One region of the Streptomyces sp. GD-15H genome, then DNA from elsewhere that is predicted to be linked to it. Evidence: riboswitches for the same ligand, from Rfam matches in the RefSeq annotation. Region 1 holds a riboswitch; each other region holds the start of a gene.
What was found. A riboswitch is a leader RNA that binds a small molecule or an ion and turns the genes downstream of it on or off. The one in region 1 is predicted to bind cyclic di-AMP.
Positions count from the first base shown of each region.

Region 1 (7,581 bases):
CGCCGAGAACCCGCACGTCACGGACGCCCGGCAGGTCCGCCGCCGGCCTCAGCCCGTCTCGCAAGCCCGACTCGATGCGCTTGACCTCCGCGAGCCAGTCCTGTCCGAGCAGCAGCTCGATCGAGGCGCAGGCCACGGCCGCGGCCAGCGGATTGCCCATGAAGGTCGGACCGTGGGCCAGCACCGGTACCTCGCCGCGCGAGATGCCGTCGGCCACCCGCGCGGTGCACAGCGTCGCCGCCATGGTCAGATAGCCACCGGTCAGCGCCTTGCCCACGCACATCACGTCCGGTGTCACCGCCGCGTGCCCGGCCGCGAACAACGCGCCCGTGCGCCCGAACCCGGTCGCGATCTCGTCGAACACCAGCAGCACGTCGTGCGCGTCGCACGCCTCGCGCAGCACCCGCAGATACGCGGGGGAGTGGAAGCGCATCCCGCCCGCGCCCTGCACCACCGGCTCCACGATCACCGCGGCCAGTTCCCCGGCATGCCGTCCGATCAGATCCCGCAGACGGCCGGCGTACGCCTCCTCGTACTCCGCGGGCGGGGCCTCGGCGAACACCTGCTTCGGCAGGACCCCGGCCCACAGCTCGTGCATCCCGCCCTCGGGATCGCAGACCGACATCGGCTGCCAGGTGTCGCCGTGGTAGCCGCCCCGCCAGGTCAGCAGCCGCCGCTTCTCGGGCCGCCCGAGCGAACGCCAGTACTGCAGGCACATCTTGATGGCGACCTCGACGGACACCGAGCCGGAGTCGGCGAGGAAGACATGCTCCAGTCCGTCGGGCGACATGTCGACAAGGAGCTTCGCCAGCCGGACGGCGGGCTCGTGCGTGAGGCCGCCGAACATCACATGACTCATCCGCGCGAGCTGCTCACGGGCGGCCTCGTTCAGCACCGGGTGGTTGAAGCCGTGGATCGCCGACCACCAGGACGCCATCCCGTCGACCAGTTCGCCCGAACCGTTGGCGAGCCTGAGCCGCACCCCGCTCGCCGACTCCACGACCAGCGGCTCCCCGCGCCCCGGCATGGGCCCGTACGGATGCCAGACGTGCCGCCGGTCCAGCTCGAGCAGCTCGGGGACGGACCGCTCAGGCATTGGGAGCGAGATCCGTTCCGGCACCCCGGCGGCGGACCGCGACGAGATCGGTACGCGGCCCGTCGGCCCGGCCGGCCGCCTCTGCGACCGTCTCCGCACCCGCGACCGTCTCCGCACCCGAGGACGCCTCCGCACCCGCACACCCGCCGGAGGACGACGCCTCCGCGCAAGCTCCCGCACCCGAGGGTGCCGTACCGCAGACCCCGCCGTCGTCGTGCGACCCGCACCCGCCCACCCGGTGCCCGGGCAGGGTCACCTGGTCGGTGCCCTCCACCTCGAACCCGGCGTCCGCGATCATCTCCAGGTCGGCCCGTCCCGCCTGGCCCTCGCTGGTGAGGTAGTCGCCGAGGAAGATCGAGTTGGCCAGGTGCAGCGCGAGCGGCTGCATCGTGCGCAGGTGCACCTCCCGGCCGCCCGCGATCCGCACCTCGACGTCCGGGCACACGAACCGCACCATCGCCAGGATCCTGAGGCACCGCTGTGGGGTGAGGTTCCACTCCTCGGCGAGCGGTGTGCCCTCGAACGGGATCAGGAAGTTCACCGGCACCGAGTCGGGGTCCAGTTCGCGCAGCGAGAACACCACGTCGACCAGATCCGTGTCGCTCTCACCCATGCCGGCGATCAGCCCGGAGCAGGCGGACAGGCCGGCCGCGTGCGCCTTGTGCACGGTGTCCACCCGGTCGGCGTACGTGTGCGTCGTGGTGATGTCCCCGTAGGTGGCCTCGGAGGTGTTGAGGTTGTGGTTGTAGGCGTCCGCCCCCGCCTCGCGCAGCCGCTCCGCCTGGCCGTCGGAAAGCAGACCGAGGCAGGCGCACACCTCGACGCCCTCGTTGCCCTCCTTGATCGCCTTGATGGTGTCGGAGACCCGGTCCACGTCACGGTCGGTCGGACCCCGGCCGCTGGCCACCAGGCACACCCGCTTGGCGCCGCCCGCCAGCCCGGCCGCGGCCGCCTCCGAGGCCTGCTCGGGCTTGAGCCAGGTGTACTTGAGGATGTCGGCCTTGGAACCGAGCCGCTGGGAACAGTAGGAGCAGTCCTCCGGGCACAGGCCCGACTTGAGGTTGACCAGATAGTTGAGTTTCACCCGTCGGCCGAACCAGTGCCGCCGCACCTTCCCGGCCGCGGCCACCACGTCGAGCAGGTCGTCGTCGGACGTCCCGAGGACGGCCAGCGCTTCCTCACGGGTCGGCGTCTCGCGCCGAAGCCCCTTGTCCACCAGCGTGTTCAGCAGGTCCATGAGAGCCGATCCTGTCCTATTCGGCCGCCGTGGCCAAGGAGGGTTCGTACAACAGAGGCGCTTCCGGGTGTGGGCATGGCCACACGATGGTCCGCAGGTGGTCCCGCTAAGGTCTGTGCATTGCCTACAAAAGCACCGGAGGACCGATGGCGTTCGGGTGGATCGGCGAACAGGCGGAGCTGCGGCGCCGGGCCGGACTCGTACGGACCCTGCGCCCACGGGCCGCCGACGCGCCGCTCCTCGATCTGGCGAGCAACGACTACCTGGGTCTGGCCCGCCATCCGGAGGTCACCGAGGGCGCGGCACGGGCCGCGCGGACCTGGGGCGGCGGGGCGACCGGGTCCCGGCTCGTCACCGGCACCACCGAACTGCACACCGCGCTGGAAAGCGAACTGGCGGACTTCTGCGGCTTCGAGGCGGCCCTCGTCTTCTCCTCCGGCTACGCGGCCAACCTCGCCGCCGTCACCGCGCTGGCCCCGCACGGTTCGCTGATCGTGTCCGACGCGGGCAACCACGCCTCGCTGATCGACGGCTGCCGACTGGCCCGCGGCGGGACGCGGATCGCGGCGCACGGCGACCCGGACGCCGTGCGCAAGGCGCTGGACGGGCACGACGGACCGGCCGTCGTGGTGTCCGACACGGTCTTCTCGGTCGACGGGGACGCCGCCCCGCTCACCGCGCTGGCCGAGGCGTGCCGGGAGCACGGCGCGGGACTGGTGCTCGACGACGCCCACGGCCTCGGGGTGCTCGGCGACGGAGGGCGCGGCGCCCCGCACGCGGCCGGACTCGCCGGCGCCGACGACGTCGTCGCGACGGTCACGCTGTCCAAGTCGCTCGGCAGCCAGGGCGGGGCGGTGCTCGGCCCGGCGCGGGTCGTCGAACATCTGGTCAACGTGGCCCGGACGTTCATCTTCGACACGGGCCTCGCCCCCGCGGCCGCCGGCGCCGCACTGTCGGCGCTCCGGCTGCTGCGCCGGGAACCCGGGCGTGCCGCACGGGCGGGCGAGGTGGCGCGCGAACTGCACGGACGGCTGACGACCGCGGGTCTTCGAGCGGTACGTCCCGACGCCGCGGTCGTCTCCGTGCGTGCCCCGTCCCCGGAGCAGGCCGTGCGATGGGCGGCCGACTGCCGGGCGGCCGGCCTGTCCGTGGGCTGCTTCCGTCCTCCTTCCGTGCCCGACGGCATCTCACGGCTCAGACTGACCGCCCGCGCGGACCTGTCCGGGGCCGAGATCGAACGCGCTGTACAGGTGGTCGACGAGACGCGGCCATGAGTCGGCGGGGCACGGCCGTGGGTCGCTCGACCACGGATGGTTCGGTCGGTGGTGCCGGACGGATGGGCGGGTCGGTGGTGCTGCCGGTCAGCGGAGCGCGGCCACGAACTCCGCCCAGCTCGCGGGGGAGATGAGCAGCGCGGGTCCGGCCGGGTCCTTGGAATCGCGCACGGCGAGCAGCCCGGCACCCGGGCCGGTGGCCGGCCGGGCCGTCTCGACGCAGTTGTTCGCGCCCGTGCTGTAGCTGCTGCGCAGCCACCGCACACCGTGCAGATCGGTGCTTGAGGGAAGGGTCCGAGGCGGTGCGAACATCGTGCCTCCTCACACGCCGGCAGCTGTCCCGGCGATGAAATCCAACGAGTCCTCGGGCGAAAGGGCGTGGATCGAAAGGGCGTGGAAAGCCTCCGAGTACACCCGGAGGTCTTCTTTCCGCTCGAGATAGAGGCTACTCGTCAAGTGGTCGAGAACTACAACGTCCAGATCAGAAGTGCGCGAAAATGAGAAGATTACGAAAGGCCCGGTGACGCCGATGTGCGCCCCGGCCGTGAACGGCAGGACCTGGAGCCGCACTTGAGGGAGGCGTGCCGCCTCCACGAGCCGGTTCAGCTGCCGGGTCATCACGCCGGGACCGCCGACCTCCCGGCGCAGCACCGCCTCGTCCAGGACGGCGGTCAGCTCCAGGGGCGGCTCCGCCCGCAGCACGTCCTGCCGGGCCAGCCGCACTTCCACCAGCGTGTCCAGCCGCTCCTCCGAGGCACCCTCCAGCGCGGCCTCGGTCACCGCCCGCGCGTACTCGGGTGTCTGCAACAGCCCGGGAACCACCGTGGTCTCCAGCGTGCGCATCGCACTGGCCTGGGACTCCAGGCTGATGAAGTCCCGGTAGGTGGGCGGCAGTACCCCCCGGTACGCGTGCCACCAGTGATGCCGTCCGCCGCTGTCGTCGGATCCCGCCAGCACCAGCAGCAGCTCTCGCAACTGGCGATCGGTCAGGCCGTAGGCGTCGAGCAGTAACCGCACATCGGCCGGTTTCACCCCGCTCGTGCCCGTCTCGATCCGACTCACCTTCGACTGGTGCCAGCCCACCAGCCGGGCCGCCTCACCACTCGTGAACCCCGCCGACGTGCGCAGCGAGCGCAGTTCGGCGCCCAGTTTCCGGCGGCGCACCGCGGGACCGTGCTGCATGGTTTCCCCCTTACTCCCTACGAGCCACCCGAATACGGTCTCTCGTCGCAGAGTTCACCGCTTTGAGCGACAGATATATGCATATCTTGGCCGTATCGTCGCCCACGCCCTGTGCGGATGGCAGTCTGGCGACGAAGTACCAGTGCGGGACCGTACTCGAATCGGCCGCTCCGTGTCGGACTGCGGGCCCGGGGGAAAGGGACGACGTCGCCATGGCAGACCATCTGGAAGCATCCATCACTCTGCCGAGCGATCCAGCCTCGGTTTCCGCCGCGCGCGCCCATGTGGTGGGCACGCTGGCGGAGTGGGGCATGCCGGCGGACACGGAAGTCTCCGACACCATCCGGCTGATCGTGTCCGAACTGGCCACCAACGCCGTGCAGCACACCTTCGGGCAGTCACCCACGTTCACGGTGGACATCGCCCTCGACCACGACGAGCGGTTGCGCGTCGGAGTCACCGACAGTCATCCGAGGTTCCCCAAGTGGCTTCCCGCCGCGGTCCAGCAGGACAACGGCCGGGGGCTGGTCATCATCCGCTGGCTGACCGCGGAATGCGGGGGCAGGATGAGGGTCCGCCCCACCAGGGAGGGCGGCAAGACCATCTCCGTCGTGCTCCCGTGGACCGTCCCGGCCGAGCGGGTCACGCCGGCGGGGCAGCAGGAGCCGTAGGGGCCACGGCGGAGGACCGCAGCGGAACAGCACGGCGGAGCGGTGCAGCCTCAGCCGCTTCGGTGGCTGTCCGACGGGGTGGCGGGGCGGCGGCAGGGGAAGTGCCGCCGCCCCCGCGGATCAACTGACCCGGCCGTACATGACGCTGCGGGTCCAGATCTTCTGCAGGCGTACCACGTCCCCGGTCTTCGGGGCGTGCCAGATCTTGCCCTGACCCGCGTAGATGCCGACGTGGTAGATGTTCCGGCCCGAGTGGAAGAACACCAGATCGCCCACCTTGCGGTGGGTGGCCGAGATCTGGCGTGTCTTGTTGTACTGCTGGGCGGCGGTGCGTGGCAGTTGCTTGCCCGCCTTCTTGTACGAGTAGAGGGTCAGGCCGGAGCAGTCGAAGCGGGACGGTCCGGTGGCGCCCCACCGGTAGGGCGCCCCCTTCTTGGACGCCGCGACGTTGAGAGCCTTGACGGCCGAACTCGCGGCCGTCGCCTCCGAGGCGGCACCGGGAACAACGATCGAGCCGCCCACGGCGGCGAGGGTGAGGGCCGAGGCCGTGCCGGCCCGGGCCATGAGAGACGGGACACGATTGAGCGCGGTCATGCGCAACCCTTCGTCAGCCGCCTGTGAAGGATGACCTGTCGGATTCGGGCTGGCGAAGTTGCCCGGCCGCACACGTGCGGCTTCACCCCAAGGGCAGCTCGGGACGGGAATCCCCGCTCCGGCGACCCGTTGTGCTCGGGTCCTCCACTCCTGCCGATCCACTCCTGTCGACCGGTCATCCGGGCGGCGGCAGGACTCGGCGTCCGCCCGGATCGCCCCGCCGCGGCGGCGGGGGCTTGTCGTCAGTCAGCGATCTTGGCAACGGTTGGCCCGAAATCCCACTGGAGCCGGTGGTTTGTGTTGTTACTCACCACTCATCCGTTCGGGTGGGCAGCGCTGTGTCCGGGCTGTCGTCCAGAGTGCCGAGGAGCCCCGGACCAGCATCGGAATACTTGGTTTCGAAACGGGGCGCGCGCGGTGCGCAACCTTGGCGGCCCGAAAAGAAGTCGTGCGTCTACGCCGCTTGGGGGTAAGCCTTTTGGTCCGTTTCAACTCCGGTGCGGACGTGCGCCGGCGCACGCCCCGCCCGGACCGGTACGGGCGTCAACTGCCGGAGCCCGGTGGCAGGGTGACGCGGGCCGTGCGCCGCTCGCCGTCCAGCACCCGCAACGCACGGGCCAGGGTGGCGGCGTGCAGTTCGGTCTCGCCGCGCCCGTGCATCAGGGCCAGCGCGTCGCGCAGGGCGACGGCCCTGCCGACCAGCGCCTGCGCGGCACGCAGTCCCCGGTAGGTGTCGCCGTCGCGAGCCGGGTTGATCCGGCCGAGCAGGTCGACGGCCTCGAGGTAACGGTCGATCAACTCGGCCTCGGCGCGGGTCAGCGCGGGCAGCGGCGGCAGCTCGGGTGGCAGCATCGGCGACTCACCTCCTGCCGGGGGTGGGCTGCCGGCCCTTGCGGCCGGTCATGATCCGGTCCGCGAGGCCGTAGTCCACCGCCGCCCGGGCGTCGAGGACCGTGTCCCGTTCGATGTCCGACCGTGCCTGCTCCGGAGTGCGGTGGGTGTGCCGGACCAGCATCTCCTCGATCCGGGCCCGAACGCGCGTCAGCTCCTCGGCCTGGACCGCCAGGTCGCTCGCCTGACCCTCCACCGGCTCCGTCAGAGCGGGCTGACGGAGCACCAGCCGCGCCCCGGGCAGGACGTACCGCTTGCCCGGCGTCCCGGCGGCCAGCAGCAGCGCGGCTGTCCCGGCCGCCTGGCCCAGGCAGACCGTCTCCACCTCGCAGGTGAGGTAGCGCAGGGTGTCGTGGATCGCAGACATGGCGTGGAAGGAGCCGCCGGGCGAGTTGACGTAGAGGGAGATGTCCCGGTCGGGGTCCCGGTGCTCCAGGTACATGAACTGGGCGATCACGTCGTTCGCGGAGGTCTCGTCGATCGGTGTCCCGAGGAGGACGATCCGCTCCTCCATCAGCTTCGAGTGCGGATCCGTGCTCCGGCGCCCGGACGCCGTGTGTTCGGTGAACTCGGGCAGCGCGTGGCGGGCGGACGATCGGGTCATGGGAACCCCTCCTCGTGGCAGCAGTCCGTAAA
Region 1 is NZ_CP149447.1:7,332,985-7,340,565, forward strand. It holds gene WJ438_RS34615 (adenosylmethionine--8-amino-7-oxononanoate transaminase) at 1-1,096, opposite strand, end outside; gene bioB (biotin synthase BioB) at 1,089-2,333, opposite strand; gene WJ438_RS34625 (8-amino-7-oxononanoate synthase) at 2,480-3,607, shown strand; gene WJ438_RS34630 (DUF397 domain-containing protein) at 3,695-3,919, opposite strand; gene WJ438_RS34635 (helix-turn-helix domain-containing protein) at 3,929-4,789, opposite strand; gene WJ438_RS34640 (ATP-binding protein) at 5,002-5,460, shown strand; gene WJ438_RS34645 (C40 family peptidase) at 5,581-6,054, opposite strand; cyclic di-AMP (ydaO/yuaA leader) riboswitch at 6,058-6,266, opposite strand; gene WJ438_RS34650 (hypothetical protein) at 6,598-6,906, opposite strand; gene WJ438_RS34655 (ATP-dependent Clp protease proteolytic subunit) at 6,914-7,549, opposite strand.

Region 2 (7,581 bases), 3.6 Mb from region 1:
TTCAAGGGGATGTACCCGGGGGACGAGTACGTCGACTGGATCGGCTACAACCAGTACAACTACTACCGCTGTCACAAGACGGAGTGGCTGACCTTCGAGCAGACCCAGACGGCCACGCACGACTGGGTACGCGAGAACATCTCCGCCGGCAAGCCGCTGATGCTCTCCGAGTTCGGCTCGGCGGACGACGACTCGCGGCCGGAGCGGCAGGCCGAGTGGTACGCGCAGGTGCCGCCCGTACTGAAGGGGCTGGAGGGGGTCAAGGCCGCGCTCCAGTGGAACCACCACGATCCCGGACCGCACTGCGATCTGGCCGTGGCCGACGAGGCGGCATGGGAAAGCCTGCGCGAGGTGGTGTCCGACCCGTACCTGAACCAGCCGGCGAAATGACGTGACCGGGCGTTCGCCCCGACGCGGCCGGAGCGAACGCCGGGGCGAACCTGGAACGACCGCCCGGTCCGTTCAGCCCGCGAACTCCGTTCCGCGCAGGGCCGCTCGGGCGCGCCGGTACCAGCGCCAGGCGATCGTCTTCGGGCCGTCGCGGTAGGGGGCGACCCGGGCGCCGCCGTCCGCCAGCCAGGTGGTGACGTCGGCGACGGTGTGGCCGCGGCGGACGATGAGGCGGGCGATGCGGTAGCACTCGTCCCGGTCCGAGCTGAGCGCGTGCCGTACGGCGGTCGCCGTCTCGTAGCCGGCGCGGGACGCCATGGCCCTCACCCGAGGGCTGTTGTAGCCGTGCGGGTAGGCGAGGTGGGGGACCGGATGACCGAGGGTGTCCTCCAACACGGCCTTCGAGTCCACCAGTTCGGCGCGCAGCTGCCTGGCGGTCAGCGTGTCCAGCTGGGCGTGGCTGACCGTGTGGCTGCCGATCTCCATGCCGGAACGTTCCAGCTCCGCCACCCGGCCCAGGGTCATCATCGGCGCCGGCGGGAGCAGGCTGCGGCAGGCCGGGGTGAGGGCGCCGGTGGTGAGGTACGCGGTGGCGGGCAGGGCGCGTTCGGCCAGTGCCTCGGCGGTGGGGCCGGGCAGGTCCGCGAAACCGTCGTCGAAGGTGAGGAGCACCGGCCGGGGCGGCAGCGGCGCGCGCCCGGCCAGATGGTCGGCGAGAGCGCTGATGGTGACGGGCGTGCGGCCGCTGTCCACGACGGCGTCCAGATGGGCCGCGAACTCCCTGGGCGTGACGGTGAACTCGGCGATCCAGTCGGGCGGATCGTCCATCACGGCGTGGTAGAGGAACACGGGGATGGCCGCCGGACCCCGCGACGACGTCGTCATCTCGTGCCCCTCCCGGCTCGGCTCGTTGTCGCCCGCCGGGCTCGCAGGTAGCCGACCGGGCCGTACAGCATCCCCTTGCGCTGCAGACGTGAGAGGCGACGTGGCCATGGATGCGTGCGGGTGCCGTGGTCGCCCGGCGCGGCCCCTCCGTCATCAGTGCCACCGCCCTCACCCCCGTCACCGGTGTCCCGTACGGCGGTCAGGCCGCGGGCGTGGGTCAGGCCGCGGGGCACCCGGGCGAGGAACGCCGTCAGCAGCGCGGGCCGGTTGACCAGGATCGCGGTGAGGTAGGCGGTGAGGCCGGCGCCGTAGCCGAACGCCTGGGTCTCCAGGTCGGCCCAGGTCTCCCGGTGGTGGTGCCACACCAGCGCGCCGGGCGTGTAGTGGAGCCTGTGTCCCTGGGCGAGGATCCGGACGAACCCGTAGAGGTCGTCGCCGCCCCGGGCCGGCGTTCCGGCGCCGGTGGCCGAGTCGAAGCCGCCGACTCCGCGCAGCACCTCCGCACGGAACGCCATGTTCGCGCCGGAGCCGAACCGGCCCGCGGTGAAGGGGAACAGCGGCTCGTCGCGGGGCGGGTCCTCCGGGTCGTACGTCGTCGGCGTGAACCCCTTCGCGAAACCGCCGTGGCTCTCCAGCAGGACCTGGGCCGGGGTGCGGAGCCGGGCGGGCAGGATCAGGCCGGTGGCACAGCCGAGTCCGGGGTCGGTGGCGAAGGGCGTGGTCAGCTCGGTGAGCCAGCGGGGGTCGGCGACGACGTCGTCGTCGGTGAACGCGATCACCTCGCCCCGGGCGGCGGCGACTCCGGTGTTGTGCGCGGTCGCGAGCCCGGGGACCGGCTCGCACACGTACCGCACGCGCTCCCCGTACTTCCGCTCCACCAGGTCACGCGTCTCGTCCGTCACGGGCGCGTTGTCGACGACGACGACCTCGAAGCGCGGATGGTCCTGCGCGAGGAGCGAGTCGAGCGTGCGGGCAAGCTGTCCGGCCCGCTCCCGGGTGGCCACGACGACCGAGGTGTGGGGCGGCGGCGGCCCGGCGGCCACGGACCTCTCCACGTCCTGCGCCTGCCCCTGCGCCTGCCGTGCGAGCGCCGTCAGGACCGTCGTCGGATCGGCCCCCTCCGGCACCCGTCCCAGCAGCGCGCCCACCGGCCGGCCGCTCCGCCTGACCAGTACGAACACCTCTCCGTGCGTCACCGGTGGGCTGCCCGGACCGGGTCTGAGGGCGGTCTCCTCACCGCTCAGGTCCAGTTCGGCGACCTGGACCGCGCCGATGTCCAGGAACCGCCGTATCTCCTCCTGCGTACGTGCCGTGCGTAACATGAGCCCTCCCCCTCCTCACGACCGGTTCTCACGACCGGTCCTCACGAACGGCGCAGCCGCCCCGCCCCCTTCAACGTCCGCGACGCCAGCGACGCGAGACGCGGGTGGGCGCGGACGAAGCGGTGCGCCCGGCGTACGGGCTCATGGCGCAGCAGGTGCAGCGCGGCGCCCAGGCCCGGACGCATCGCCTCCCCTTCGTAGACGGCGAGTTCGCCCGTCTTCAGCGAGTCCTTGTACTCGGCCGGGCCGCGCCCCATGTCGAGCAGGCCGATGCCCTCGCCGGCCGCCGCCTCCGCCATGCGCAGATGCAGCACGAGCCCCGGCGAGTACTTCGCGAACTCCGGGTCGTACGCCGGGAACCAGCAGGCCAGGACCGAGGCCGAGCGCAGGCCGAAGTGCGCGGCGACGGGGCGGTCCCCGGTGTACAGGACGGACAGTGTGCCCGTGCACTCCGGGGCCCGGGTCCCGGCCAGGCGGCCCACGAGCCGTGTGATCCATTCCTGTGCGAACCGGTCGCGGCGCCCGGTCCTGCGGTACTGGGCCGACTTCCACCCGATGAGAGCGCGCAGCGCGGCCGGTTCGCGTTCGTCGAAGACGAACCGCACGGGTCCGGCCTGGCGGCCGAGTCTGCGCTCCTTGGTCAGCGTTGTCTTCAGGAACTTCGGCGACCGGGTGCGCAGTACGGACTCGTAGGTCTCGTAACCCTTCTCCACGTCGATGACATAGGTGGCGTGCTCCTCGGCCGCGTGCGGGACGAACAGGGCTTGGTCCGCCTCCAAGTTGTCGAAGGCGAAGCTCGACACCGAGCAGTCGCGCAGCAGTTCACCGGTCTCCAGGACGAGGCCCGGACGCAGGACGGCGCCCTGACAGTCCGATACCCCGAGCCCGACCGCCCGGCCCTGCCCCCACGCGCCCCGCTCGTACGGCAGGAAGCCGACCGGTTCGGCGGACGCCCCCTCGTACAGGACCGCCACCCGGGCCTGCGGCCGCACCCGGGACACGGCGGTGGCGAACTCCGGTTCCATGAAAGGGCTGCGGGGTGCGTCCGTCGCGGCGCGCAGCTCACGCCAGCGTTTCCGCTCCCCCTCCCCGAGCTCCTCGAGCCTCAGCACACGTGTGCGTCCACTGCTCACCTGACCCCCCGATCAAGTCCCCCCGGACACTTGGAAGGTACCGCCCGGGACCACCGGGACGGTAGGTGGCGGACCATGTTGTTGCCAAGTGGTGCAGAGGCCTTTGACAGGCCCGTACCCGGTGATGACGGAAGCGGCCGGGCGCGCGGCCGTGACGAGGCGGTCGCACGGTGGTGGGACAGCGGTCGCGCGGCGATGGTCCGGCGGTGGGGGCGCAGGATAAGGGCCGGGGGTGTGCGGACGGAGGTGTTCCGGGTGAGGGTGAGTCGGGCAGGCGTGGTGTCCGTATTCTCTGATCATGGCCGCACCCACCGCTTATTCACTCATCGCCACCGACCTGGACGGGACGCTGCTGCGCGGCGACGACTCTCTTTCCGACCGGTCCCTCGCCGCACTCGCACTGGTGACGCGGGCCGGTGCCCGGCATCTCGTGGTGACGGGCCGCCCGGTGCCCAGAGTGCGGCCGCTCCTGGACGAGCTGGGGAGCACGGGACTCGCGGTGTGCGGACAGGGCTCGCAGGTGTACGACGCCGGCGCGAACCGGCTGCTCCACTCCGTCACGCTGGACCGGGAACTGGCGGAGACCGCGCTCGGCAAGATCGAGGCAGAGGTGGGGGAGGTGTACGCCGCGGTCGACCAGGACGGGGCCGACGGACTCACCCTGATCGAGCCGGGCTATCGGATGCCGCACCCGACGCTGCCCGCCGTGCGGGTCGGCCGACGGGACGGTCTGTGGGTCCTGCCGATCAGCAAGGTGCTGTTGCGCCACCCCTACCTGACCGACGACGAGTTGGCGGCGACGGCGCGTTCGGTGGTCGGTTCGCTGGCCACGGTCACCATGTCGGGACCGGGCACGGTGGAGCTCCAGCCGTGCGGTGTCACCAAGGCGACGGGGCTGGCGCTGGCCGCCGAGCATCTGGGGCTGAGTCGGGAACGGACCCTCGCCTTCGGCGACATGCCCAACGACATCCCGATGTTCGACTGGGCGGCCCACGGTGTCGCCATGGCCAACGCGCACCCCGAGCTGAAGGCGGTGGCCGACGAGATCACCACGACGAACGAGGACGACGGCGTGGCCGCCGTCCTCGAGCGGTTGTTCGGCGGGGCGGAGCGGGGCGGCACGCGCCCCCACACGTGCCGCCCCGCCCTCCGCCCCGGCGGGTGACCCCTCGGGCCGGGTGTGCCCTGGTGCGCCCGGGTGTCTCAGTAGGCGCCGAAGACGTTGTCGATCGAGCCGTAGCGGTCCGCCGCGTAGTTGCAGGCAGCCGTGATGTTCGCGACCGGGTCGAACGGGTCGAAGGCCGTGCCGGGCACGTGGTACGCCTGGAAGGTCGGGTCGATGACCTGCAGCAGGCCCTTCGACGGGGTGCCGGCGACGGCGTTGGAGTCCCACAGGTTGACGGCCTGCGGGTTGCCGGAGGACTCCCGCAGGATGTTGCGGTGGATGGAGTCGTAGCTGCCGGGGATGCCGTGCTGCGCCATGATCGACAGCGACTCGCGGATCCAGCCGTCGAGGTTGTCCGGGTACGCCGTCTCGGATCCGGCGGCGGCCGGGGCGGACGACGCGGGCGCGGCGGGAGCGGCGGAGGCGCTGGTGGCGCCGAACACCGGGAGGGCGATCACGGCGACGCCGGCGACGGCGAGGGAGCGGACGAGGCGGGTGCGGCCGAAGCGGCGCTGACCGGATGCGGGCATGGCGGGCATGTATGCGTTCCTCTCCTACGCCTACGAGGTGAGCTGTCGGGTTCGGGCGGGAGAGTGCCCGGCCGTGCCCCTGCGGGCATGGCTTCACCCCGAGCCGTCCCGGCGCGAACCGGTCCGGCGGCTTACCTGGGTCCCCCGCTCCTGCCGTGCGTGAGTGAGTTGATCGATGGGTGGTGCGGGCGGCGGCAGGATTCGGCGTCCGCCCGACAGGCCGGGAACGTATGCGAGAGCACATGTCGGGAACAAGTGCGAACGTCACGGATAACGCCGGTTGATCTTTCCTTGGGTTGTTTGGGGGGCTTGATCCTTTGCGGGCGTCAACGGTCAACTCGCGCTCGATGGAAGGGGAAACGTCCCCACGTGCGAGTCGCGTGCGGGTCGGGATGCGCGTGACCGACCTCACTGGCCGCACCGCGCGGGCGCATTTGCCGCCAACAGGAATTTGCATAGCAAATACGGCAAATCGGGCACCGGGGTGGGCGGGGTGGACTGCGTGCCGAGATGCGGCTCGGTGCGTGTCCGGCGCATGCGTGAGGCGCGTCCGGAAAGTCGATGAATGTCCTGTGCTGTCAACTGGTCGGAAACGATCTGGTGGTGTTCCGGTATCGGAGGGCGCCGTGACGTGCCGTCCACGCGTGCGCAAGTGAATTTGGGGAATGTGGGTGCTGGCGGTGATCGAAACATGACCGGATACGCTGACTCGAGTGATGTCAGCGACCTGTCGACAAGCAGCGCAAGACGTCTGAGCGCCAGTGGACACCAGCAGACAGGAGACCCCTCGTGACCGTCGTCGGGCCATTCGGGCTGAGCGTGCGGGACCAGGCTCTGGAAGCCGCTGTCCAGGCCGGGATGACGGCTGTCGAGGAAGGGCTGCTCGAGGCCACCAAGAGTGAGGTCCCCTTCATCACGGGTGCCGCCCAGCACCTGGTGCGGGCAGGCGGCAAGCGGTTCCGGCCGCTGCTCGTGATGCTCGCCGCCCAGTTCGGCGACCCCTACGCGCCCGGCGTCGTACCGTCCGCCGTGGTCGTGGAGCTGACCCACCTGGCCACGCTGTACCACGACGACGTGATGGACGACGCCGGTGTGCGGCGCGGGGTGCCCAGCGCGAACACCCGCTGGGGCAACTCCGTCGCGGTCCTCACCGGCGACTTCCTCTTCGCGCGCGCCTCGCACATCCTGGCCGACCTCGGGCCGGAGGCCGTACGGGTACAGGCGGGGGCGTTCGAGCGGCTGGTCACCGGTCAGATCCTGGAGACCGCGGGGCCGCAGGACGGCCGCGATCCGATCGACCACTACCTGGACGTCCTCGGCGGCAAGACCGGCTCACTGGTCGCCGTCTCGTGCCGGTTCGGCGCCATGATGTCCGGCGCGGACGACACGGTCGTGGACGTGCTGACCCAGTACGGCGAGCGGCTCGGGATCGCCTTCCAGCTCGCCGACGACGTGCTGGACATCGCCTCCGACTCCCACGAGTCCGGCAAGACCCCGGGCACCGACCTGCGCGAGGGCATTCCGACGCTGCCCGTGCTGCGGCTGCGCGAGCGAGCGGCCCGGCTGGGCCTGCCCGAGGACATCGCGCTGTGCGAGCTGCTGGACTCCGATCTCAGGGACGACGGCCGGCACGCCGAGGCCCTGCGCCTGCTGCGCGCGCACCCCGCGCTGGAGCAGGCCCGCCGGGACACCGTGCGCTATGCGCAGGAGGCGCGCGCGGCGCTGGCGCCGCTGCCGGAGTGCGACGTGAAGACGGCCCTGGCCGAGCTGTGCGACGCGGTGGTGCACCGGGCCGGCTGACCGCCCGCCACCCTCCCTCGACCCCTACTGGTCGGGGGAGGAAACACCTCCTCGTGTCATACCGCAGCAGTACACGGAGTTGAGTCCGGGGTCTGACGCTTCCGCCTGCGGGGTTTGATCAGATGGAGCACGACGGACACCACTCCTCACCGATTCGGGTGAGAATGGCGGCTCAGGGTGTGACTGGTGCGAGGAACACGAGACGCAGGCCGCCGCCGACCACGGAGGTAAGGCACATATGGCACCGTACGAATCCGACGACACGACGACCGCGGGGACGACCCGCGAGCCGGGCGCGGGCGGGCGCAGGGCCGCGCGGTACATCGTCCCGGTCACGGTGATGGGAGTGGCGGCCG
Region 2 is NZ_CP149447.1:3,736,593-3,744,173, reverse strand. It holds gene WJ438_RS17455 (glycosyl hydrolase) at 1-390, shown strand, start outside; gene WJ438_RS17450 (polysaccharide deacetylase family protein) at 463-1,275, opposite strand; gene WJ438_RS17445 (glycosyltransferase) at 1,272-2,597, opposite strand; gene WJ438_RS17440 (GNAT family N-acetyltransferase) at 2,639-3,709, opposite strand; gene WJ438_RS17435 (HAD family hydrolase) at 4,029-4,895, shown strand; gene WJ438_RS17430 (transglycosylase SLT domain-containing protein) at 4,934-5,425, opposite strand; cyclic di-AMP (ydaO/yuaA leader) riboswitch at 5,438-5,601, opposite strand; gene WJ438_RS17425 (polyprenyl synthetase family protein) at 6,215-7,225, shown strand; gene WJ438_RS17420 (LolA family protein) at 7,464-7,581, shown strand, end outside.
Region 2: linked by a shared signal. The riboswitch ahead of WJ438_RS17430 (transglycosylase SLT domain-containing protein) and the one ahead of WJ438_RS34645 (C40 family peptidase) in region 1 are both predicted to bind cyclic di-AMP.

Region 3 (7,581 bases), 2.8 Mb from region 1:
CCGGGGCGCGGAGGGCGTGCCGGCCACGATCAGACCGACCATGAACGCACCGATGGCGTCGACGACCCCGAGCACCTCGGAAACGCCCGCGACGAGGATCGCGGTGCCGAGGAAGGTGATGACCAGCAGCTCGTTGTCGCGTACGGCCAACAGCCGGCCGAACAGCCGGCTGCCGAAGCGAGCGGTGACGGCGAGCACCATCAGGAAGCCGAACGCCTTGACCGCCTGGAGGGCCGTGTCCGCGAGGCCCTGGGCGTCGCTGAGGACGGGCTGCAGAGCGGCGAGGTAGAGGGCGAGGAAGATGTCCTCGACGACGGTGACGCCGAGGATGAGACGGGTCTCGGGCCGGCCGATGTGGCCCAGCTCGATGAGGATCTTCGTGACGATCGCGGAGGAGGAGATGCCCAGCACGCCGGCGAGCACCAGGGCCTCCCGTGCTCCCCAGCCGAGGGCGAACCCGAATCCCAGCCCCGCGCCGACGTTGAGCAGCAGGTAGATGCCACCGGCGCTGAGCAGCCGTCGGCCGCCCCGTCTCAGGTCGTCGAGGTGGAACTCCAGGCCGAGGTAGAAGAGCAGCAGGACGAGACCGAGCGCCGAGAGCATCCCGAAGTCGTGCGCGTCCTCGACCAGGACCGGACCCGGGGTGTGTGGGCCGAGCAGAATGCCGGCGAGCATGAACAGGGGGATGGTCGGCAGCCCGATCCGGCTGCCGAGGCGGGCGAGGAACGCGGCGGCGAGGAAGGCGCCGCCCATGGCGAGCAGTGTGTCGGCATGTCCCACGGGTCACCACCTTCCACAGCACGGGAACGGAGTGTGATCTCATCGACCGAGTCGAGTGGGGACCGCTCCTTCACGTCGATGGGGGTTCCTCGCCATGCGGGGCTGCGGCCGGTGCCTCCCGGGACCGGGTTCCGGGAGGCCGCCGCGTCTGTCATCGTCTTTTCACGCTCACATCCGACCCCACGCGACGACCATCCGTGACACCACCCAAACCGCGTGGAGGACGACACCCATGGAGGGCCCCGGCCCGTCGTATGAGCCGGTTGTCAGACTTGAACCAGTTCAGCGGCCCGAAGTCCCCGCAGCCCCCACCCTCCCCAGGAGCGCGTCGATGCCCCACCCGTACGTCCTGCTGTCCGCCGCCGTCTCCCTCGACGGCTACCTCGACGACACCGGCCCCGAGCGGCTGCTGCTGTCCGGTCCGGCCGACTTCGACCGGGTCGACGAGGTACGGGCGTCGGTGGACGCGATCCTGGTCGGCGCCGGCACGATCCGCGCCGACAACCCCCGCCTGTTGGTCAACTCGCCCGAGCGGCGCGCCGCGAGGGTCGCCGAGGGCCGGTCCGAGTACCCGCTGAAGGTCACCGTCAGCGGCTCCGGCGACCTGGACCCGGCGGCGCGGTTCTGGCACACCGGCGGCGAGAAGGTCCTCTACACCACCGACGAGGGCGCCGAGCGCGCCCGCGCGCACGGCCTCGCCGCCGACGTCGTACCGCTCGGCGCCGCACTCGACTGGCGGCGGCTCCTCACGCACCTGCACGACGTGTACGGCGTCCGGCGGCTCATGGTGGAGGGCGGCGGCCTGATCCACACCCAGCTCCTCACCCAGGGCCTCGCCGACGAGCTCCAGCTGGTCCTCGCCCCGCTCTTCGTCGGTGACCCCGACGCCGCCCGCCTCTTCGGTCCCGGCGCCTACCAGGGCGGGCGGCTGCGGCTGCTGGAGACCCGCCCGATCGGCGACGTCGTCCTCATGCGCTACGAACCCACCGCCCCCGGCACCGGCCCGCTGCCCGTCGCCGCCGACCACCACTGGCTGGCACTCGCCTGTGAACTGGCGGACCGGTGCCCGCCGTCGGAGACGGCGTTCAGCGTGGGCGCGGTGGTGGTCGCGGCCGACGGCACCGAGCTGGCACGCGGCCACTCCCGGGAGGGCGGCGACCCGGTGGTGCACGCCGAGGAGGCCGCCCTCGCCAAGATCGACCCCACGGATCCGCGGCTCACGTCCGCCACCGTGTACTCCAGCCTGGAACCCTGCGCGCGCCGCGCCTCGCGTCCGGCGCCCTGTGCGCGGTTGATCCTGGACGCGGGGGTACGGCGGGTGGTCACCGCCTGGCGGGAGCCGGACACCTTCGTGGCGGAGGCCGACGGCAGCGGGGTACTGGCCGACGGAGGCGCCCTGGTCGTCGTACTGCCGGAGCACGAGGAGGCCGCCAAGGCGCCGAACGGCCATCTGATCGGCCGGTGACGCGGGGGCGGCGGTAAGGCGTGTGCGGAGTGTCCCGCGGATGCCGTATGCTGGTGACACAACGACGCGGGGTGGAGCAGCTCGGTAGCTCGCTGGGCTCATAACCCAGAGGTCGCAGGTTCAAATCCTGTCCCCGCTACTGAAGGCCGAGGGCCGGAATCCGAAAGGGTTCCGGCCCTCGGTCGTTCCCGGCTTCCGCACCGCCGTTCCGGCTCCCGCACCGTTGTCACACCGGGTGATCGGGTTATCGTATTGCGTATAACAACTGATAAACCGTCAGGTTCAGTGTGACGCATGAGGCAGAGTCAGCTCGCCCCCTTTTAGCCGGTTGTGGCGCTTAAGTCCGTGCGGAAATCGTTAAGGATCAAGAGGAACGGCTTGGAACCCGGCCCCCACCTCTATTAACGTTCGATAACGCAGCGCGGTCGTCCCAGCCGTCACACGAGTCGGCTCCGTGCGCACGCGCCGAATCCCGCAAGGGAACCGGGGAACCAACATCTTGGGGTGAATCGCGTGGATGCCCCGTGGAGACACGGACGGTAGACGCGCGTAGGAGACCTTCCTGCTCCGAACCCGTCAGCTAACCCGGTAGGCGAGAAGGAAGGAAAGGAGTACGCCCACGTGGCGTCGAACAGGCCTGTCCCCGAGGCCCCCTTCATGCCGAGCCAGCACGACAGCGACACCTTCGGCTACGGCGGCATCCGCACCGACGAAGGCCCCTTCGAGGAGTGGAACCCCACCGAGGAGTCCATCCACCCCGTGCGCGGCCGGCACCGCGTCGGCAAGCAGCGCAGCGGAGGCCTCGCCCGCAGCTCCACGGTCCTGGGCGTCGGCGTCATAGCCGCCGTCGCCGGTGGCGGCATGGCCAGCGCCCAGACCGGCAAGCCGCCGATCTCCCTCTCGATGCCGGACCTTCCCTCTGTTGGTTCCCTCATCTCCGACGAGGAAACCCCCGAGGGCTCCGCCACCGCGCTCAGCGGCATCGGCACGGTCGCCGACGAGACCACCGAGCAGGGCACCTCCGACGCCGGCGAGGCGCTGCACGCCCGGATCATGGCCCAGGTCGAGCAGCAGCAGAGCCAGGCCGAGGACAAGGCCGCCGCCGAGGCCGCCGCCGCCGCGGAGAAGGAGGCCGAGGAGAAGGCCGCCGCCGCGAAGAAGGAGGCCGAGGAGAAGGCCGCCGAGGCGAAGCGGAAGGCGGAGGAGGAGGCCAAGAAGAAGGCCGAGGCCGAGCGCCTCGCCGAGCTGGCCCGGCAGTACGCGCTGCCCACCTCCTCGTACACCGTCTCCTCGACCTTCGGTCAGGCCGGCGCCTACTGGTCCTCCGGCCAGCACACCGGCCTGGACTTCGCCGCCCCCACGGGCACGCTGATCAAGGCGGTCCACACCGGCACGATCACCTCCGCAGGCTGGGACGGCTCCTACGGCTACAAGACCGTGCTGACCCTCGACGACGGCACCGAGATCTGGTACGCCCACCAGTCCTCCATCAGCGTCAGCGTCGGCCAGCAGGTCACCACCGGCGATGTGATCGGCCGCGTCGGCTCCACCGGCAACTCCACCGGCGCCCACCTCCACCTGGAGGTCCACCCCGGCGGCTCCGCCTCGGGCATCGACCCGCTGGCCTGGTTGCAGTCGAAGGGCCTCACCGTCTGAGACGATCACAGCCCCGGCAGTCCTGACGACGACCCCCCGACGTCAGGGCTGCCGGTCAGACGTTTCAGGGGCGGTACGGGTACGCGTGAGGGTTCGGCCGGTACGCGGAATGCGCGGGGTACGGGGCATATGCGGGGGTCGCGGCGCCGGGCCTGCCGTACGCGCCGTACACCGGCCAGTGCGGCACGGGAGGCGCGAGGGCGCGGGCCGCCTGCTCCAGGGCCGGGCGGGCCGCGTCGCGGCGGCGCCACAGTTCCCGCAGCAGCTCCCCCTCCCGTGCCGCGAAGTCCGTGCCCGCGCGGCCGCGGCGTGCCCGGTGCCGCAGGAACGCCAGTGACGTCGCGTACGCCTCGTACCGCGCCACCGCCCGCGCCGTCGCCCGGCCCCCGTGCCGGCGCGCGTACCGCCGGGCGAGGCGCCGGGCCCGCATCGAGCCGAGCGCGAACGGCTGGGCCGGGGTCAGCCAGCCGGCGACGACGTACGCGGGCAGTTCCGTCCGTACGGTCCGCAGCTCGCGCTGCCGCGTCCACACCACCAGCCAGGTCAGCAGGCAGAACGACGGCACCATGAACGCCGCGTACACGGCGAAGAAGCCGTACTCGCCGAGGGCCGAGGAGCCGTTCCACAGCGCGTGCACGCCCATCGCGAGCAGCAGACCGCCCAGCGGCAGCAGGACGCGCCACAGACGCCGGCGCTCGGTGGCGAGCGCGGAGACGCCGAAGCCGATGCCGGTGAGCACGGTGAAGAGCGGGTGCGCGAACGGCGACATGACGACGCGGACGAAGAAGGTCGCCGCGGTGACGGAGGAGACGCCGCTGCCGCCGGTGAGCTGGTCGGTGCCGAAGGCGTTGCCCAGGTAGAGGATGTTCTCGGTGAAGGCGAAGCCGGTGGCGGTGACCCCGGCTATCACCACGCCGTCGAGGATTCCGGTGAAATCGCGTCTGCGGAAGAGGAAGACCAGCAGGACGGCGGCGGCCTTCGCCGACTCCTCCACGACGGGGGCGATGACGGTCGCGCCGAGGGTGTCGGCGCGGGACGGGTCCGCCGTCTCCGCCGCTATCCACTGCGTGGCGAAGCTGTTGGCGACGATCGCCATCAGCGCGGCGGCGCAGGCACCCCACGCGAAGGAGAAGGCGAGGTTGCGCCAGGGGCCCGGTTCGACGCGGTCCAGCCAGCGGAAGGCGGCGATGAGCAGCGGCACCGGGAGGACGGCGAGGCCGAGGCCGACCAGAAAGCCCTCCGTGCCGGTCTGCTCGCGGACCAGACCCAGGATGACCAGGCCGGAGAGCGCGAGGAGGGTGATCAGCGCTCCGCAGCGCACCCAGGGCCGCTGCCACCAGTGCGCGTGCCGCGGGGCTCGACCGGGCGGCCCGGCGGGGTGTGCCGCCGCGCTGGGCTGCGTCGGGTACGGACGGCTGGTGTCCACGGCATTGACCCTAACGAGGGAAGGGCGCTGCCCGCAGGTACGCCAGGTGGGCTCAGGCGCCGGTGGGGGATTGCCCGGTGGGCCGGCCGCTGTGCCGGTCGTCGTGCTGTACGCGACGGAAGAGCAGGTCGTTCACCACATGGCCCTTCTCCAGTCCCTGTCCCTCGAAACGGGTCAGCGGGCGGAACTCCGGGCGCGGCGCGAAACCGCCGTCCGCCAGGGTGTTCTCGAAGGCGGGATGCGCGGTCAGCACCTCGAGCATCTGCTGGGCGTAAGACTCCCAGTCGGTGGCGCAGTGCACGACCGCGCCCGGTGCCAGGCGGGTCGCGGCGAGGGTGAGGAAGTCGGGCTGGATCAGCCGGCGCTTGTGGTGCCGCTTCTTGGGCCAGGGGTCGGGGAAGAAGACGCGCAGTCCGCTCAGGGAGTCGGGGGTGAGCATCTCGCGGAGCAGGATGATCGCGTCGCCGTTGCCGACGCGCACGTTGTCCAGGCCGCGCTGGTCGGCGAGGCCGAGCAGATGGCCCTGGCCGGGGGTGTGGACGTCCACGGCGAGGATGTTGGTGCCGGGGTCGGCGGCGGCCATGCGCGCGGTGGCCTCACCCATGCCGAAGCCGATCTCGAGGACGACGGGGCGGTCGTTGCCGAAGAAATCGGCGAGGTCGAGCCGGTGCCTCCCGTCGACGTCGAAGCCCCACCGGTGCCACAGCCGCTGCAGCGCGTCCGCCTGCCCGGCGGTGACCCGGCTCCGGCGCGGCTGGAAACTCCGGATTCGCCGCTCGAAGTGCGACCCGGCGGGATCGGCCTTCGGCCCGTCGGGGAAGCGGGGCTCCCCCCTCTCCCGGGTACGGCGGATCGAACACACCGGGCGTGTGCTCGGCGTGCGCGGCTGCGGAGGTGTTCAAGGAGTCAGACACAGTGCTCTCGATTTTACGGCGGGCCTCACGGTGACTTCACGGTCGCGTCGGCAGCGGCGAGCGACCGGCCGGCTCCTCACCGCGCCGGGTCGGCCAGGGCGCTCAGTGCGCGGTGGGCGATTTCGCGGCCGATGGGCAGGGACGCGGTTGCGGCGGGGGAGGGGGCGTTGAGGACGTGGATCGCGCGGGGGGTTTCCTGGATCAGGAAGTCGTCGGCCAGGGTGCCGTCGCGCAGGACGGCCTGGGCGCGCACGCCGGCCGGGGCGGGCAGCAGGTCGGCCTCCCGGACCGCGGGCAGGAGCAGGCGGACCGCCTCGGTGAAGGCCCGCCGGGACAGGGAGCGGTGCAGCTCGCCGGTGCCGTACCGCCAGTGGCGGCGGGCCAGGTGCCGGGAGCCCGGCCAGACCAGGGTGGCGGCCAGCTCGCGCGGGCGGACCGTACGCCGGTCGTAGCCCTCTCGGGCCAGCGCCGGTACGGCATTGGGGCCGACGTGGACGCCGCCGTGGACGCCGCGCGTGAGGTGGACGCCGAGGAACGGGAACGCCGGGTCGGGCACCGGGTAGACCAGGCCGCGGACCAGCTCCGGCCGGGCCAGCTCGTGGTACTCGCCGCGGAACGGCACGATGCGCATGCCGGGATCGTCACCGGTGAGGCGGGCGATCTCGTCGCAGTACAGCCCGGCGCAGTTCACCAGGACCCGGCCGCGCACGACGTCCCCGGCGGCGGTCAGGGCCGCGACGCCCAGCTCCGGGCGGCGGTCGACGCGGACGACCCGCGCGCCGTAGCGGATCTCCGCTCCGGACGCCTCCGCCAGGTGACGGGCCACCGCCGCGAAGTCGCAGATGCCGGTGGTGCCGACGTGGATGGCGGCCAGGCCCTCGATCTCCGGCTCGTACTCGGCGATCTGCGCCGCGCCCAGTTCGCGGACCGTCAGCCCGTTCTCCCGGCCGCGCTGGACCAGGGCGTGCAGGCGGGGCAGTTCGTCCCGGTCGGTGGCGACGATCAGCTTGCCCGTCACGGCGTGCGGGATGCCGTACTCCGCGCAGAACTTGACCATCTCCGCCGCGCCCCGTACCGCGTACCGCGCCTTGAGGGAGCCGGGGCGGTAGTAGATGCCGCTGTGGATGACGCCGCTGTTGCGGCCCGTCTGGTGCCGGGCGGGGCCGGGTTCCTTCTCCAGCACCGTGACCCGCGTGCCCGGCGCCGCGCGAGTGATCGCGTACGCCGTCGACAGGCCGATGACGCCGCCGCCGATCACCAGCACGTCACAGTCGTACGACCGCCGCACCACCCGCACCACCTCCCGCTCCCGATAGTGCACTGTGCCACTGACAACCCCG
Region 3 is NZ_CP149447.1:4,548,678-4,556,258, forward strand. It holds gene WJ438_RS21475 (cation:proton antiporter) at 1-780, opposite strand, end outside; gene WJ438_RS21480 (dihydrofolate reductase family protein) at 1,112-2,245, shown strand; tRNA gene WJ438_RS21485 (tRNA-Met) at 2,311-2,384, shown strand; cyclic di-AMP (ydaO/yuaA leader) riboswitch at 2,699-2,855, shown strand; gene WJ438_RS21490 (M23 family metallopeptidase) at 2,867-3,901, shown strand; gene WJ438_RS21495 (PrsW family intramembrane metalloprotease) at 3,966-5,327, opposite strand; partial or broken gene trmB (tRNA (guanosine(46)-N7)-methyltransferase TrmB) at 5,380-6,241, opposite strand; gene lhgO (L-2-hydroxyglutarate oxidase) at 6,318-7,562, opposite strand.
Region 3: linked by a shared signal. The riboswitch ahead of WJ438_RS21490 (M23 family metallopeptidase) and the one ahead of WJ438_RS34645 (C40 family peptidase) in region 1 are both predicted to bind cyclic di-AMP.

Region 4 (7,581 bases), 2.1 Mb from region 1:
AGTACCGGGCACTGCTGCCGTACTACGAGAACCGGTACGTGGCCGCGGGCGACCCGCAGCTCGCCCATGACGTCCGCCGCCGCATCGGCCACCTCCTGCTCGCCCTCGGCGACCGCCCCGCCGCGCACGAGACCCTGGTCCGGCTGCTGCACGACGTGGAGCGCTCCCAGGGCCCCGGCCACCCGCTCGCCGCCGACATCCGCCGGACGCTGCAGTGGCTGGGACAGATGCACGGATAACCCGGCCGAAGTGAATCGAAGCAGGACAGGACGGGCCAGATGGTCCGAACCGGGTGCGGCCGGGTCGGTGAGGGCGCGGCGGTGCCGAAGTCCTGGGGAATCGTTGGTCGAATGGGTTGGCCAGAGCTTGGCCGATGCCTACTATCGATCATCGCAGGACTTTGTGCACCGCCGCACAAGCTCTCCTCGGGAGGTTTCCTTGCACCGCCGTCGTCGCACCGCGCTCCTCCTCACCGCCGCCCTCACGGCAGCGGCCCCTCTGCTCACCGCCTGCGGGAACGACGCGCATCCCGGCGCGGCGGCCGTCGTGGGCGGCCAGCGGATCACGGTGTCGCAGCTGGAGAACCGGGTCGGCGAGATCCGCGCGGCCCAGCAGGACGCGGTGCCGGACGCCCAGTACGAGCAGGCCATCGCCCGCACCGGTAGCCTCACCCGCGACACCCTGCACGGCATGGTCCTGGACCGTGTGCTGGAGCGCGCCGCGCGCGACGCCGGGGTGAGCGTCACGCCCAAGGAGATCCAGCAGATGCGGGCCGGCCTGGAGGAACAGGCCGGGGGCGCCGAGGCGCTGGAGACGGCCTGGCTGCAGCAGTACGGCATCCCGCCACAGCGCCTCGACGACAATCTCCGCCTCCAGGTCCAGGCGCAGAAACTCGCCCAGCGGCTCGGCACCGACACCAGCCGCCCGGAGTTCTGGCAGGCCCTGTCCAAGACGAGCGAGAAGCTCGACGTCGACCTCAACCCGCGCTACGGCGCCTGGGACGTCGAGAAGAGCAGCCGCGTCGACGCCACGACCCCGTGGATCCGGGACGTCACAGCGGACGGAACCCAGCCGATCGCCTGACGCGCCAGGCATACCGTCACACCATGCTGGCCCCCTGTGGACAACTTTCGGGGGCCGACGGCGGTGTGGGTTAGTTTCGGATCGTGAACGCAACCAGCCCCGCAGCCCCCTCCGTCGCACCGCCCGGCCGCATCGTCCTGCTCACCACCAGCCACCGCGTCGCGCCCGGCCTGCTGTCCTGGCCCGCCTGGCAGGCCCTGCACGCGGCCGACCGGGTGCTGTGCGCGGACGGTGCCCATCCGCAGCTGCCGTATCTGCGGGAAGCGGGGATAGCGGTCGCCGAGGTGTCCCCGGCCGCCGAGGACCTGGTCGACGCCTGCGCCGGCGGCCGGACCGTGGTCGTCGTGGCGACGGGCGAGGGCGAACCCGCCCTGACCGACGGCCTGGCCCGTCTCGCGGGCACCGGCCGCGTCCGGATGCCGGAGCTGGAACTGCTCCCCGCCTCCTACGACCTGCCGGGCGCCCGCCTGCTCGACCTCGTCCAGGTCATGGACCGCATCCGGGCCGAGTGCCCCTGGTCGTCACTGCAGACCCACAAGGGCCTGGCCAAGTACGGCATCGAGGAGGCGTACGAGCTCGTCGAGGCGATCGAGGAGGGCGACCGGGACGAACTGCGCGAGGAACTGGGCGACGTCCTCCTCCAGGTCGTCTTCCACGCCCGGATCGCCGAGGAGCACCCGGAGGAGCCCTTCTCCGTCGACGACGTGGCCGGCGGCATCGTCGCCAAGCTCATCCACCGCCACCCCCATGTCTTCGGCGACGAGACGGCGACCACCCCCGAGGAGGTCAAGGCGCACTGGCTGCGCACCAAGGCGGTCGAGAAGCGGCGCGCCTCGGTCACCGAGGGCGTCCCGCTCGGCCAGCCCGGCCTGGCCCTCGCCGCCAAACTGGCCTCCCGCGTCCGCACGGCGGGCCTGGACGTCCCCCTGCCTCAGGTGGAGGGCATCGGCTACGAACTGCTCGCCCTGGCGGTGCGGGCCGAGGCGGAGGGAGTCGACCCGGAGGCGGCCCTGCGCGCGGCGGCCCGCGCGTACCGGGACGCGATACGGGCCGCGGAAGGGGCCGGCGAGGAGACGGGCGGAAAGTAGACGGGCGGGGAGGGGACGGGGGGGGAGGGGACGGGGGGCCTTCGGGCGGGGAGGGGACGGATACGGTCGGAGGGTGACCGACCAGCCCCGGGCCCAGTCCGAGAACACCGCCCCCGAACTCTTCACCTGGGAGTTCGCGAGCAACCCCTACCCCGCCTACGCCTGGCTGCGCGAGCACGCGCCCGTGCACCGGACGCGGCTGCCCAGCGGGGTGGAGGCCTGGCTGGTCACCCGGTACGCCGACGCCAGGCAGACCCTCGCCGACCCCCGCCTCTCCAAGAACCCGGCGCACCACGACGAGCCCGCCCACGCCAAGGGCAAGACCGGCATCCCCGGTGAGCGCAAGGCCGAGCTGATGACGCATCTGCTCAACATCGACCCGCCGGACCACACCCGGCTGCGCAGGCTGGTCAGCAAGGCGTTCACGCCGCGCCGTGTCGCCGAGTTCGAGTCCCGGGTGCAGGAGCTCACCGACGGGCTCATCGACAGGTTCGCGGACCGCGGCTCCGCCGACCTCATCCACGAGTTCGCCTTCCCGCTCCCCATCTACGCCATCTGCGACCTGCTCGGCGTTCCACGGGAGGACCAGGACGACTTCCGGGACTGGGCGGGCATGATGATCCGTCACCAGGGGGGACCGAGGGGCGGGGTCGCCCGGTCGGTGAAGAAGATGCGCGGCTACCTGGCCGACCTGATCCACCGCAAGCGGGCGGCGCTGCCCGCTGAACCCGCCCCCGGCGAGGACCTCATCTCCGGCCTGATCCGCGCCTCCGACCACGGCGAGCACCTCACCGAGAACGAGGCCGCCGCCATGGCGTTCATCCTGCTGTTCGCCGGCTTCGAGACCACCGTCAACTTGATCGGCAACGGCACCTACGCCCTGCTCACCCACCCCGAGCAGCGCGACCGGCTGCAGAAGTCCCTCGCCGCCGGGGAGCGCGGGCTGTTGGAGACCGGCGTGGAGGAACTCCTTCGCTTCGACGGACCCGTGGAACTGGCCACCTGGCGGTTCGCCACCGAGGCGCTCACCCTTGGCGGGCAGCACATCGCGGCCGGCGACCCGGTTCTCGTCGTCCTGGCCGCCGCGGACCGCGATCCGGGGCGGTTCGCCGATCCCGACGTGCTCGACCTCGCACGGCGCGACAACCAGCATCTGGGGTACGGCCACGGCATCCACTACTGCCTGGGCGCTCCGCTGGCCCGGCTGGAGGGCCAGACCGCGCTCGCCACGCTGCTGACCCGGCTGCCGGACCTCAGGCTCGCGTCGGATCCGGCCGAACTGCGCTGGCGGGGCGGGCTCATCATGCGCGGACTGCGCACCCTGCCGGTGGAGTTCAGCCCTCCGCCGAAGTGACACCTTCGGGCGGCCGCCGAACCGACCCGCCGCACGGGGCCGTGACGGCCGCCGGGTCGCCGTCGAAATGGCCTTCGTGCGGCCTCCGTACGCCTCCGAAGTGACCGTCGGGCCCCCTCCGGACACGGTCCGTCGCCTCTTCGGTGGAGCGGCGCAGACATGACACTCGCTCAACTCTGTGATCTTCATGTGATCTGCGCGGCATGAACTTGTGACAAGTGATTGTCTGCGGCTACGTTCACCCCTCAAGCACGGTGCCTCGGTTGCACAGCTCCGCAGTTCGACTCGCCGTGCGGGTAACTGTTGTCCTGCGAAAGGTCTCCGCATGCTCTCCGGGAACGGTCGTCACCGTCGCCCTCGCCAGGCTCCGGCTCTTCTCGTCACTGCCGGAGTGACCGGCTCAGCCATCGCGATTCCGCTTCTCGGGCCGGCGGCGCCAGTGCGGCCGAGGGCTCGACCTGGGACCGGGTCGCGGAGTGCGAGTCCGGTGGCTCTTGGAGCCAGAACTCCGGCAACGGCTACTACGGCGGCCTGCAGTTGACCCAGGAGGACTGGGAGAAGTACGGCGGCCTCGACTACGCGTCCAGCGCCGACCAGGCCAGCCGCGGCCAGCAGATAGCCGTGGCCGAGAAGATCCTCGCCGACCAGGGGGTCGGCGCGTGGCGGGCCTGCGGCCTGCTGTCGGGCCTGAACGCCGACTCGGGCAAGGCCGTCATCGACATCGGCGCGGACGGCGGCTCGTCGTACGGCTCGTCCGGCACCGGAGACTCCGCCACTCCGTCGCCGTCCCGGCCCTCCGGCGCCTCGTCGGACAACAAGGGCACCGCGGGCGGCAAGGGGGAGAAGGCGGGCGAAGCGTCCAAGTCCGGCGGTTCGGACGCCGAACCCGGCGCCTCCCCCTCTGCTTCTGCTTCCGCTTCGCCCTCGGCCTCCGCTGAGGGGAACGACTCGGACAAGTCGGGGCAGGAGGTCGGTTCTTCGGAGTCGTCCGCGAGTGAGGCTCCCAGTGGTCGCCATCGCGGCGCCGGCGCCGAGGAAGAGGTGCGCGAGGACCGTGAGGCCGGAGCCCCCGGCCGGCACGCCTCACGCGGTCTCGGTTTCCCGCGCGGCCTCGACGTCTCGTCCCCGGCCGACAGGGTCCCCGTGGACGCCGGAAGCGACTCCTCGGCCGCCGCCGACTCCCTTGCGCTCGGCGGCGGATGGCTCGCCCGGTACAGCGGGGGTGACGAGGTCGTGGGTACGGCGGCCCCCAACCTCATCCTTCCCGGTCAGGCGCTTGCGCTCGGGTTCGGGTCGGGTGAGGGCTGACATCCGAAAGGGTGCGTCGATGACGGCAGTTGAGGTCACGGTTCGCGCTGAATGTCCGTTATAAAGGCGATGAGAGATAGGTCTCAGAAGCCCTGATCGTCTTTGATTATCCGCGGGGCGCGTGTCTACGGTCAGGACCGCTCGCCATCGCGGGCCCCGGCTGCCGCCACGCCGAATCCTGCCAGTGGCAGCACGGGAACACTCGTCGCGTCATGCGCCGTAGGCAGGAGCGGGGGACCCAAGGTAGGCGCCGTACCCGGTGATTGACGCCGGATGCGGCTAGGGGTGGAGCCGCGTCCCGGGAGGGACGCGGCCGGGCAACTCAACCGGCCCGAACCCGACAGCTCACCTCGTAGGCGTCGGTGAGGGGATCCATCCATGCTGTTCTCCGGCAAGGGCAAGCACCGTCGTCCGTCCAAGGCCACCCGTGTCATCGCCGTCGCCGGCGTCACCGGTGCCGCCGTCGCCGCCCCGCTGATGGCGGCCGGCAACGCTTCCGCCGCCACCGCCTCCGAGTGGGACACCGTCGCCCAGTGCGAGTCCGGCGGCAACTGGTCCATCAACACCGGCAACGGCTACTACGGCGGTCTGCAGTTCTCCGCCTCCACCTGGGCCGGCTACGGCGGTACGAAGTACGCCGCCACCGCCGACCAGGCCGGCAAGGCCCAGCAGATCGAGATAGCCGAGAAGGTCCTCGCGGGTCAGGGCAAGGGCGCCTGGCCGGTCTGCGGCAAGGGCCTGTCCAACGCCGCCTACACCGGTGGCGGGTCCGCCGAGGGCGCCGGCAGCTCCGAGAGCACCGGGAACCAGAACAGTGGTTCCCCGCAGAGGACCCAGGAGCAGAGCACCCAGGAGCAGAGCACCGGCTCCGCCCCCGAGCGCTCCACCGAGCAGAAGGCCTCCCGCTCCGAGGAGCGTCCGGCCGCCGAGAAGAAGACCGTCACCACCCCGACCGGCGAGAAGGTCGAGAAGGGCGACGGCGAGTACAAGGTCGTCAAGGGCGACACCCTCAGCTCGATCGCCGAGGAGCGCGACGTCGAGGGCGGCTGGAACAAGCTGTTCAAGCTGAACGACGACATCGTCGAGGACGCCGACCTCATCTACCCGGGCCAGCAGCTGCACCTGAAGTAAGGCAGCGGCCGCGGGCTCAGGGCTCCGTCCCCGCGGAGCCTCCCCCGTCCCCGCGGGGGCTCTCCCCCGCCCCGGTGCGTGTTCCCCGTACGCACCGGGGCGGGGCTTTTCCGTACGTGGCGGGGCCTTCCGGCGCTCGGTGCCGGTCGGCGGGCGCGAGGGTGATCCCGGTTTCCGGGCCCGTCTTTGTTCCGTTCGGAAACAATTTACTCTCGGTTCCGTCCGAGAGGCGGCCGACCGGATGGCCGATCGCCCGGAGCCGGATAGGCTCGGTTCCGCAGGGCCCCCGCGGCCCGGCTGATCCACGCCACATCCATGAAGGAGATGCTCGTGCCGTCCATCGACGTCGTCGTAGCCCGGGAAATCCTGGACTCCCGAGGCAACCCCACGGTCGAGGTCGAGGTCGGCCTCGACGACGGCAGCACGGGTCGTGCCGCCGTCCCGTCCGGCGCCTCCACCGGCGCCTTCGAGGCCATCGAACTCCGTGACGGCGACCCCGACCGTTACCAGGGCAAGGGAGTGGAGAAGGCCGTCCTGGCCGTCATCGAGCAGATCGGCCCGGAGCTCGTCGGCTACGACGCCACCGAGCAGCGCCTGATCGACCAGGCGATGTTCGACCTGGACGCCACCGACAACAAGGGCTCCCTCGGCGCCAACGCCATCCTCGGCGTCTCCCTGGCCGTCGCCCACGCCGCCTCCGAGGCCAGCGACCTGCCCCTCTTCCGCTACCTGGGCGGACCCAACGCGCACCTGCTGCCGGTGCCGATGATGAACATCCTCAACGGCGGCTCGCACGCGGACTCCAACGTGGACATCCAGGAGTTCATGATCGCCCCGATCGGCGCGGAGTCCTTCTCCGAGGCCCTGCGCTGGGGCACTGAGGTCTACCACACGCTGAAGAAGGTGCTGAAGGGTCGCGGCCTGTCCACCGGCCTCGGCGACGAGGGCGGCTTCGCCCCGAACCTCGGCTCCAACCGCGAGGCCCTCGACCTCATCCTCGAGGCCATCGAGGAAGCCGGTTACGCCCCGGGCGAGCAGATCGCCCTCGCGCTCGACGTCGCCGCCTCCGAGTTCCACAAGGACGGCACCTACCTCTTCGAGGGCAAGGAGCGCTCCGCCGCCGAGATGACGGAGTACTACGAGGGGCTCGTCGCGGACTACCCGCTCGTCTCCATCGAGGACCCGCTGTTCGAGGACGACTGGGACGGCTGGAAGGCCCTCACCGACAAGCTCGGCGACAAGGTCCAGATCGTCGGCGACGACCTGTTCGTCACCAACCCGGAGCGCCTGGCCCGCGGCATCGAGGAGGACGCCGCCAACGCGCTGCTGGTGAAGGTGAACCAGATCGGTTCGCTCACCGAGACCCTGGACGCCGTCGAGCTGGCCCAGCGCAACGGCTTCAAGTGCATGATGTCGCACCGCTCCGGCGAGACCGAGGACGTCACCATCGCCGACCTGGCCGTCGCCACCAACTGCGGCCAGATCAAGACCGGTGCCCCGGCCCGCTCCGAGCGCGTCGCCAAGTACAACCAGCTGCTGCGCATCGAGGAGATCCTCGACGACGCCGCGGTGTACGCGGGCCGCAGCGCCTTCCCGCGGTTCCGCAACGCCTGACGC
Region 4 is NZ_CP149447.1:5,207,993-5,215,573, forward strand. It holds gene WJ438_RS24800 (protein kinase domain-containing protein) at 1-239, shown strand, start outside; gene WJ438_RS24805 (SurA N-terminal domain-containing protein) at 439-1,083, shown strand; gene WJ438_RS24810 (nucleoside triphosphate pyrophosphohydrolase) at 1,167-2,171, shown strand; gene WJ438_RS24815 (cytochrome P450) at 2,245-3,525, shown strand; partial or broken gene WJ438_RS24820 (transglycosylase family protein) at 3,851-4,833, shown strand; cyclic di-AMP (ydaO/yuaA leader) riboswitch at 5,039-5,207, shown strand; gene WJ438_RS24825 (transglycosylase family protein) at 5,212-5,964, shown strand; gene eno (phosphopyruvate hydratase) at 6,295-7,578, shown strand.
Region 4: linked by a shared signal. The riboswitch ahead of WJ438_RS24825 (transglycosylase family protein) and the one ahead of WJ438_RS34645 (C40 family peptidase) in region 1 are both predicted to bind cyclic di-AMP.